One region of the Lysinibacillus sp. EB271-A1-10B genome, then DNA from elsewhere that is predicted to be linked to it. Evidence: riboswitches for the same ligand, from Rfam matches in the RefSeq annotation. Region 1 holds a riboswitch; each other region holds the start of a gene.
The links. A riboswitch is a leader RNA that binds a small molecule or an ion and turns the genes downstream of it on or off. The one in region 1 is predicted to bind cobalamin.
Positions count from the first base shown of each region.

Region 2: linked by a shared signal. The riboswitch ahead of AC3WSK_RS07865 (energy-coupling factor ABC transporter permease) and the one ahead of cobT (nicotinate-nucleotide--dimethylbenzimidazole phosphoribosyltransferase) in region 1 are both predicted to bind cobalamin.
Region 3: linked by a shared signal. The riboswitch ahead of AC3WSK_RS13465 (ribonucleoside-diphosphate reductase subunit alpha) and the one ahead of cobT (nicotinate-nucleotide--dimethylbenzimidazole phosphoribosyltransferase) in region 1 are both predicted to bind cobalamin.

Region 1 is NZ_JBYTDL010000001.1:81,826-84,982, reverse strand. Features, by position in the region: gene AC3WSK_RS00455 (DMT family transporter) at 115-987, shown strand; cobalamin riboswitch at 1,162-1,338, shown strand; gene cobT (nicotinate-nucleotide--dimethylbenzimidazole phosphoribosyltransferase) at 1,453-2,508, shown strand; gene AC3WSK_RS00445 (trimeric intracellular cation channel family protein) at 2,629-3,157, opposite strand, start outside.
Region 2 is NZ_JBYTDL010000004.1:105,125-108,281, reverse strand. Features, by position in the region: gene cbiQ (cobalt ECF transporter T component CbiQ) at 1-375, opposite strand, end outside; gene AC3WSK_RS07870 (energy-coupling factor ABC transporter substrate-binding protein) at 379-651, opposite strand; gene AC3WSK_RS07865 (energy-coupling factor ABC transporter permease) at 653-1,399, opposite strand; cobalamin riboswitch at 1,547-1,731, opposite strand; cobalamin riboswitch at 1,956-2,138, shown strand; gene AC3WSK_RS07860 ((2Fe-2S) ferredoxin domain-containing protein) at 2,278-2,649, shown strand; gene cobJ (precorrin-3B C(17)-methyltransferase) at 2,654-3,157, shown strand, end outside.
Region 3 is NZ_JBYTDL010000009.1:43,617-46,773, reverse strand. Features, by position in the region: gene AC3WSK_RS13465 (ribonucleoside-diphosphate reductase subunit alpha) at 1-1,467, opposite strand, end outside; cobalamin riboswitch at 1,630-1,817, opposite strand; gene AC3WSK_RS13460 (hypothetical protein) at 1,928-2,611, opposite strand; gene AC3WSK_RS13455 (ECF transporter S component) at 2,608-3,102, opposite strand.

The DNA of each region.
Region 1 (3,157 bases):
ACAATGTCTTTACAGTAGAATCTACTGTTTAGGCATTCATTAAAAGCTTGCTAATTCTCAATAGATTCTACTGTATATCGGAGACTATATACATGTAGAAAGTAGGAATTAGAAATGAGCGGAAAACCATCTTTTATTGTATCGATGATTATTTTTGGCGCTGTCGGTGTTTTTGCAAAATATATTAAGTTGCCTTCAAGTGAAATAGCCTTTTGGATGAGTCTCATTGGCTCTTGTTTTTTACTGTTGATTTTCCTTTATAAAAAAGAAAAATTTACGAAAACAACTATTTTGCAAAATAAATGGCCAATGATACTTTCGAGCTTTGCTTTATGTGGCAATTGGATTTTTCTTTTCCAAGCGTACAAGGAAACAACCATCGCAAATGCGGCACTAAGCTACTATTTTGCTCCAGTACTAGTAATTTGTTTATCACCAATCGTTTTGAAAGAGAAAATAGTTGCACGGAAAATCTTTTATGTTTGTGTTGCGCTAGTAGGCCTGTATTTTATTGTCCAAAGTCAAACTACCGAAACGAGCGAACATTATGTCGGAATTATCTATGGGCTTATTGCAGCTTGTTTCTATACAATAGTTACATTCACCAATAAGTATATTCATGGCTTAAAAGAGCCCGATAATACGATTATTCAGCTTGCTTTAGCAGCGTTATTCCTCGCACTTTATCTTGTGGGGACTAATGGGTTCAAAGTAATACAAATCGATATAAAATCAATTAGTTTACTTATAGCATTGGGCATCGTCCATGCTGGGATCGGCTTCTATCTGTTCTTTTTCGGAATGCGTCATTTAAAAGGGCAAAGTATAGCTATTTTAAGCTATATTGATCCGCTAACATCATTACTGATTTCGGCGATAATTATTGGAGAAAAAATGACGACCCTACAAATAATAGGCGCTATTCTTTTGCTCGGTGCAACATGTCTGAGTGAATTAGACAAAACAAAGTTGATCTCACAGCGATAAACAAACAGGAAGCTCCCAAGCCTTTATGCATGGGAGCTTCTATTTTTGCTTAATGACATACTATAAAAAATAATTAAAGAGAAAAGGGACCAGCATATCCGTTCACTAAAAAAACCATGAAGCTTGAAAATTTAAAATGTTGACACATTAAACACTTTGACGTAAATTAAAAATAATTGCATAAAAGCATTAGGTGCCCATTGCGGGAGAATAGGGAATAAAGTGAAAAGCTTTAGCGGTCCCACCACTGTAAAAGGGAGTTTCATAGAGAATGCCACTAGCATCGTTCTGGGAAGGTTCTATGAAATGTTGAAATTGAGCCAGGAGACCTGCCTATCTGCTTCGTATTATATAGACGATGGAAAAGTCTGTAGTTTATTTGTTATGGATAAACTACAGGCTTTTTATTTTTTTCTCTAAATCATTCTTCGAGTAACAAGGGCAAATAAGAAAGGGGAAATTTTCATGCAATTATTACAACAAACGATCCAAAACATTCAAAGTGCAGACCACAAAATGATGGGGCAGGCAAAAGAACGCATAGATGCACTTTGCAAGCCTCCTGGTAGTTTGGGGAAGCTGGAAACTCTAGCTGTGCAACTATCCGGTATTACAGGTGAACTATATCCTGCAATTGATAATAAAGCAATTATTGTCTGTGCCGCGGATCATGGTGTCTGTGAAGAAGGAGTGACGCCGAATCCACAAAATGTGACGGTCTTCCAAACGCTAAATTTCCCAAGAGGAGGAACAGGTGTCTGTGCTGTCGCGAAAATAACGAATGCAAAAATTGTTACGGTAGACGTTGGGGTTAAAGAGGATATTCCACATGATGCTGGTGTCATCATTAAAAAGATTAAATATGGTACGGATAATATGGCAAAGGGTCCTGCTATGTCAAAGGAAGAAGCCATTCAATCAATTGAAGTAGGAATTGAAGTAACTACGGAAGAAATCAAAAAAGGGATAAATGTACTCGGGACAGGTGAAATGGGTATCGGTAATACAACACCTAGTGCTGCTATATTATCGGTTCTTCGCGAGTGTCATCCGAATGAAGTGACAGGCTTCGGTGCAGGAGTCGGACCAGGAGGAATAGCACATAAAGTAGAAGTCATCCACAAAGCTATAGCATTAAACAAACCAAATCGTCATGATGCTATTGATGTTCTTGCAAAAGTCGGAGGGTTAGAAATTGGCGCGATGGCAGGGGTAATACTTGCTGCTGCTGCACATCGCAAACCTGTTGTTATTGACGGCTTTATTTCTACTATCGCTGCTCTAATTGCGTACGAACTTGAGCCAAACGTAAAAGACTATATTATTCCTTCTCATGCTTCTGAAGAACCTGGTGCAAAAATTGCTGCTGAAATGCTCGGAATTGAACCAATGCTACAAATGAATATGCGATTAGGAGAGGGCTCTGGTGCAGCTTTAGCCTTTCCTATTTTGGATGCAGCAAGCTCTATGATGAAAAACATGACTACATTAGAGGAAGCTATGTTACTGTTGAAAAAGTAGATTTATTAATCTTTAGGTACTTATTGTCGCTGCTGTGGATGCACGGCGTTTGTGAAAATAAGAAAAATTCAAAACAAGCCCAAATCTGATATTTGGGCTTGTTAATATGCAACGGTATAGCTATGCTCGATTCAACTTCCGCAACGGTAACCGCCATTTCTTCGTATATGAAAGTATTCTTAATACTGTGATCACACCAAATAATACATATAAAAAGATATCCCCTGAGAAAAGTTGAAGTCCGATAATAAGCCCGGCTAGTGCTGCCCAAACACCATAAATTTCATCACGGAGGACTAATGGTTGTCGTCTAGCTAATAAATCGCGAACAATTCCACCACCTGACCCTGTTAAGACAGCAGCTACAATAACTGCACTAATAGGCATGTCGAGCTTTACAGCATAGAGAGCACCTTGAATGGCAAATGCGGATAATCCGATAGCATCGGTAAAATTGCCCCAGCGATGCCAATGCTGAATAAGACGGTGCGGAAATAAGAAGAATAGCGTAATCGCTGCAATGGCAATTTGGAACATCATATCTTGACCCCAAAGTGTAGTTACAGGTAAACCTATCAATAGATTTCGTATAGCTCCACCACCGAAAGCAGTTACGATACCGAGTATATAGACACCGAATAAATCATAT
Region 2 (3,157 bases), on a different contig from region 1:
GCCAAGGACGATGAAAAAAAGCTGTTGCGCTGTCACTAAGCTCGTACTGCCAACAAATATTGTCCAATGATGAAAAGAAAATGACCAAATAGTTGGAGGTAGTGTGCTTGTTGCTGGCGCTATAGAAATTAAAATGGATGCTAGACTCGAAAGTAAAAAAAATCCGGGTAGCAATAGTAATTTTGCGTAATATTTAGCTGGGATTTTTGCACCTAAAATGATAAAATCACTCATCACAATAAATGTAATGAGTGAAATTCGTTCATCTCTCATGATAAGCGACAATAAAAGCAATCCTAGGGATAACGTCATTTTTTCCAGCGGATGAACAGACGCTAGTTTATTCATATAAGCATACTTATCAATGAGTAACATCACTTATCCCTCTTTATGTTTACCACGCATTAAGCCGATGAAATAGCCAATAAATCCGGCTCCAATAGCAGCTTGTAGTGCGAATAATAAGCTTTCTATTTCACCACTTGGTGGCTCCCATAAGCTTTCAAACCAAGGCTCGTAGTTAGCATCTATTTCACCAATTGCTGCCTCCGCTTCACCATCAGCACCTTCAAAATCTGCGCCTTTTTGAATGAAGAGGGGAATGATTGCTAACAACACAACAATTGCTAAGAGCAGTAAATTTTTTTTCATGTTAGTGAGCCTCCTTTGCCGAGAAAACGCGTAAAGCTTTTAATTCACTCACATTGTATTTTTTCAAGAAATTCATAACGATCACTGTTAAAATGCCTTCACTAACAGCAAGAGGAATTTGCGTGAACGCAAAAATACTAGCAAACTTTGTGAATGAAGTCATAAAGCCTCCGACCTCAGAAGGGAAGGCAAGCGCTAATTGTACAGAAGTGACAATATATGTACCTAAGTCACCAAGCATTGCTGCTAAAAAGACGGCTACTGAAAATGATAATCCCATTTTTTGAGAACCCTTAAAAACATAATAAGCAATAATAGGACCAGCAATTGCCATAGAAAAGGCATTAGCACCTAAAGTTGTCAGCCCACCATGTGCTAAAAGTAAAGATTGGAATAATAATACGATTGTTCCGATAACGCTCATCGCTAATGGTCCAAAAAGAACTGTCCCAAGACCAACCCCTGTCGGATGTGAACAACTACCTGTTACAGAAGGGATTTTTAAAGCTGATAGTACAAAGGCAAAGGCACCAGATAGGCCTAAAATCATTTTTATTTCAGGATTTTCATCAATAGTTTTACGAATAGAACGTAATCCTAAAATAATAAATGGAATCGATAAGACCCACCAAAAAATCGCCCATTCAATTGGCAAAAAGCCCTCCATAATGTGCATCGCAAATGCACGGTCTGGTACGAATAAAAATGCCAATAAGAAATAACTAAGCTTCCAACCTGAGAATTTCAAAAATTTCTCCTCCTCACATTAAAATAGTTCGAATAGTATGCGATACGAAATCAAAAAAGCACTTCTCCAATTGTGGAAAAGTGCATAGCTAAAAATGCAAATAAAATTCTAATTTGCTCAGCCGCACACCTATCCTCGTAGGTTCAAACGATCACATATTTTTCGGCAGGTCTCCTGGCTTTAGTTCAACGTTTTATAGGCCTTCCCATCCTTTGGACAGTGACATTATCTATAAAACTCCCTAGTACAGTGGCGGGACCGCGCCGGACTTAAACCGGCTTCCCTTTTAAGCGAAATGATGAACAATTCGCACCGAAAAAAGATGAAGTTGTGATTTCACGACAAAGTGTAACATGAATTTCCATATATATGCTATACTTTTTAAGAAAAAATTTTTAATTGAGTGTCTATGTCGAAAATTCGGATAAATAGAAAAGGAATGTCATATTTTTCATTAAAAAATTACTGAAAATGTCACAAATTTAGAAAGAAATATTGAAATTTTAAAAAAATAAGCTATGATAGAAACAGTTTTTAATTTTACAAAAAAATAAATTCATATAAAACATCCATAAGTGCTTGAATATTTTCAAGATAATAGGGAAATCGGTGAGAATCCGATACAGCCCCCGCTACTGTAATAGCTGATGAAATCGCGGATGCCACTAGTGAGAACTAGGAAGGCGCGAAAGTAAAAGGAAGCTTAAGTCAGGAAACCTGCTTATGTGATAATGCATGCAAACTTTTCGGAGGGAGAAGTTGAAGCGAGAGCGAGTACCTGTATATATTCGTTTTTATTTGGCTTCTACTAAACCTTTACTCTTCGTCTAGAGTAAAGGTTTTTCTTTTTCCTAAAAGTAAATGAGGGGAGAAAAACTATGACAACTTGGAATTTAGAAGGGATGAAAACACATCTTTTTATATGCAATGGTAGTAGCTGTATGAAAAAAGATGCTGAGGACATTACTCAGGCAATTCGTGATGAAATACAGGTACTGGAACTTGATAAGGAAATACATACGACAAGGACTCGCTGTAATGGTAGGTGTAAAGATGCTTGTGTTGTCATTGCTTATCCTCAAGGGAATTGGTACCGCGTGCCGACAACAGAGCATGCGAAGGCACTCGTACAAGATTTAAATCATGAATCTTTACATAATGAGCATGTCTTTACTTTACGTGAAGGATCTTTACAGCGTACAGCACAAACAACAGCCATTAAAGGTATTGAAAAGGTGAAAGAGGGGTAGCAAAATGGCGCAAAAAGGTAAGATTTTCGTAGTTGGCTTTGGCCCTGGAGACTTTAAACATATTACGACTCGTGCTGTAGAGGCACTACAACAAAGTCATATGATTATTGGTTATAAAACCTATGTTGAGCTTATTCAAGATTTAGTTAGTGCAAAGTCGATTATTAGTACTGGTATGACAGAGGAAGTTTCACGTGCACAGGAAGCTGTACGTCAAGCAGAGGCTGGAAGTATCGTATCGGTTATTTCTAGTGGTGATGCCGGTGTTTATGGGATGGCAGGATTAGTGTATGAAGTATTAATCGAGCTAGGCTGGACGGAAGCCACTGGTATCGAAGTAGAAATTGTTCCAGGTATTTCTGCTATTAATTCGTGTGCAAGTTTACTAGGTGCTCCTATTATGCACGACGCTTGTACTATTAGTTTGAGTGACCACTTAACACCTTGGAATTTAATTGCTAAGCGGGTAGAAGCAGCGGCAATGGCGGATTTTGTTATTGCGCTTTAT
Region 3 (3,157 bases), on a different contig from region 1:
CGGGATTAATCGTTCTAAAACACCAGCCGGTACAGCTCTGCCTAGATTGATAGATGATAAGTTACATACAACGAAATCGCCAGGTTTGCGACGTGTTACGATGACATCATCTTCTAGAGTAATAGACTCGAACTCAGTCGCTGACATATTTTGGAAAATCTCTGTGCACAGGTTCGAACTATAAATCATTCCCTCATGCTTATTCGGATTCATACGATTTACTTCATCTCGATAGAACATAAACGGTACGCCAGTTTCAAGCTGCGAGCGCATAATACGCTTCATAATATCAATCGCTGGCACGACTTCACGACTTAATAATGGATTCGCAATACATTCTGCATATTTAGTACGGAAAGTGCCATCACCCTTTTTCTCATCGTAGAAATCCTCTAGTGAAAAGCCCATAACTTCTCGTACTTCATGTGGGTCAAATAAATGCCATTCTCCACGTTCTTCAACCGTTTCCATAAATAAATCCGGTAAGCATAGCCCTGTGAAAATATCATGGGCACGTAAACGCTCATCACCATTGTTTAAGCGTAAATCTAAAAACGTAAAGACGTCTTTATGCCAAACATCTAAATAAACAGCAATAGCTCCTTGTCGTTGACCTAGCTGATCGACTGAAACCGCCGTATTATTAAGCTGTTTAATCCATGGTAAAACACCACTAGATGCACCTTTAAAGCCTTTAATGGATGAGCCTCGGCTACGAATTTTGCCCATGTAAACACCAATACCACCACCGTATTTCGATAATGTAGCGACATCTGTATTTGTGTCATAAATACTTTGTAAACTATCATCTACTGTATCGATAAAGCAGCTAGATAGCTGGCCATGTGTTTTACCTGCATTCGATAATGTAGGTGTTGCCACAGTCATATATAAATTACTCATTGCCCAGTAAGATTCACGTACTTTTTCTAAACGATTTTCTGTTTCATCTTGCATAAGGGTCATCGCAATGACCATCCATCGTTCCTGTGGTAGCTCTACTGGTGTTTTTGTGTAATCACGGACTACATAGCGGTCCATTAATGTTTTTAAGCCAATATACGTAAACAATTCATCTCGACTTGATTCTAAATAGGAAGCGAGTTCTTGAAGATCCTGCTCACTATATTTTGTTGTTAAACTTTCATGATACAAACCAGCTTCTGTATAGCGTGCTAATTGTTCTGGGAAACCTTTATAAACATCTTGCACTGAAACGCCACGGCGCATTGCAAATTGATCATACAGTTTTTCTAAATAAATTTGAGCTGCGACAAATGTCCAGTATGGCTCCTCTTCATCAATCAGGCTAAGCGTTTGTAAAATCATCGCATCCGCCCATGCTTCAAATGTTGCATTGTCGTTTTTTCGTAGCCATCGATCCGATAATCTTACAAAACTTTCGATTTCTTCCTCCGTATAACTTTTCTTGAGCTTAGCAATTTGCTGTTCGATTTGAATTGTCATGTATACATTCTCTCCCTTTCTTTCTCCACCAACACAAAAAGCGATCACGCAACATTTATCGGTTACGTGATCGCAGTAAAATCGGAAATGGAAATGAAGGACATGCACACTAAGAAGTGGACAAATCTCTCGCCTCCACTTCTCAATCCCCGAAGAATGTGTTGCTGTCTTGAACAAATCGGCAGGTCTCCTGGCTCATGCTTCCTCCAAATGATGGCCTTCCCGTTCTTTACAGTGGCCTATTCATCATTTGTCAGCACTTACAGTTGCGGGGACAGCTTCGGCCTAAGATGACTCTTTTCCGAATTCCCTTTTAAACCATATTTGGTACCGCTCGTCCAAAATACTATATATTGTGTTTTAACTCCTAAACAAATCTAACATATAGTGTTTATAGTTGCAATAGGCGTTTTGCCCCTTGAATTTTTTTAAGTGTTACTTTTTCTCGAAGCAAGCCCGATTACAATGCAGTTTTACGTAGTTTTTCAAAATTTCTAGGAAAATATTTTTGTACTTGCTGCTCTTTTTCTGGATCAATTCCTAGCAAAACTACTGCACATGGACCAGCCGATTTCTCAACATCTAATGAATTTTTGACCTGTTGCTCGCCAAAAAGTCGGGTAAATTCTGCTTGTAGACCTTTTGATCCAACTGGCCATACTTGCTGCACGATTCCCTCTTTCCACGCTTGAAAAATAGGGTCCAGCTGTGCGACATCTTCAGGCTGTGCAAGGATTTCATTGCCTACAAGCGGCAGACCATATGTGTACCAACTTAGCTGCTCATGCTTTGTAGCTGTCCGTTTCTGCTGCTCCCCAAGCATCGTTATTGACAAACCTGATTGTAAAGTTGGCATATTGGTCTCTGAACTACCGTCTATTTGCGGACAAAAAAGACCAGCCTCATCAAAAACCTGCTGAATGCCTGCAACATAACGAGACCATGCAGCATCCCCTGAAAAATTAGCAAGTAAAATATGCCTTGGTAAAGCATTTGCAGCAAGCTGCTCTAAAAATGTAACACGTGCAGTAAAATATGCCGTAAGCTGATCTGGAGCAGAGACAACATCTTGTAGCTTTTCGCCAATTGCAGCGGAATTATCGGTTGTCGCAATGAGCTCGCCTATTTTTATTGCATTTCTCAATGTACTCGACCTTCCTTACGCACAAATACCTTCGACAGAACTGGCATCGCCACCGCAACGATCACTAGATTAACAAGTGTTGCCAATGGAAGACTAGTCAATGACGTCCAATAAAATGCCGGACTAATAATAAAGTAAAATGGTATAGGTGCCACGACACCATTTAAAATAAGTGCCACAGGCCATTTCCAGAAATGCATTCCTTTTTTATGCATAACCCCAAAGATCCATACAACGATAAACATTTCCACAGCGATAATTATATGTAGTGGTCCAAAAGGGAAGCCAGTAGTTAAGGCTGAAATAAAATGCCCAATGACTCCTGCAGCACCAGCTAATACTGGCGATAAAAATACAACGCTCAAAAATGCCGGTGCAGAGTCAAGCGCAGCAGTTGTAATAAATGTTGGAATTTTAATGACTGCACCTACTGCACAAATTGCCGCTACCATGGCAGTGAGCGTTAATTTCATTAATTTTTGTCGATCCATCCCATTTCCTCTTTCCGTGAAATTTTTTCATTATAGCGTGTGGGGTTGATTTCCG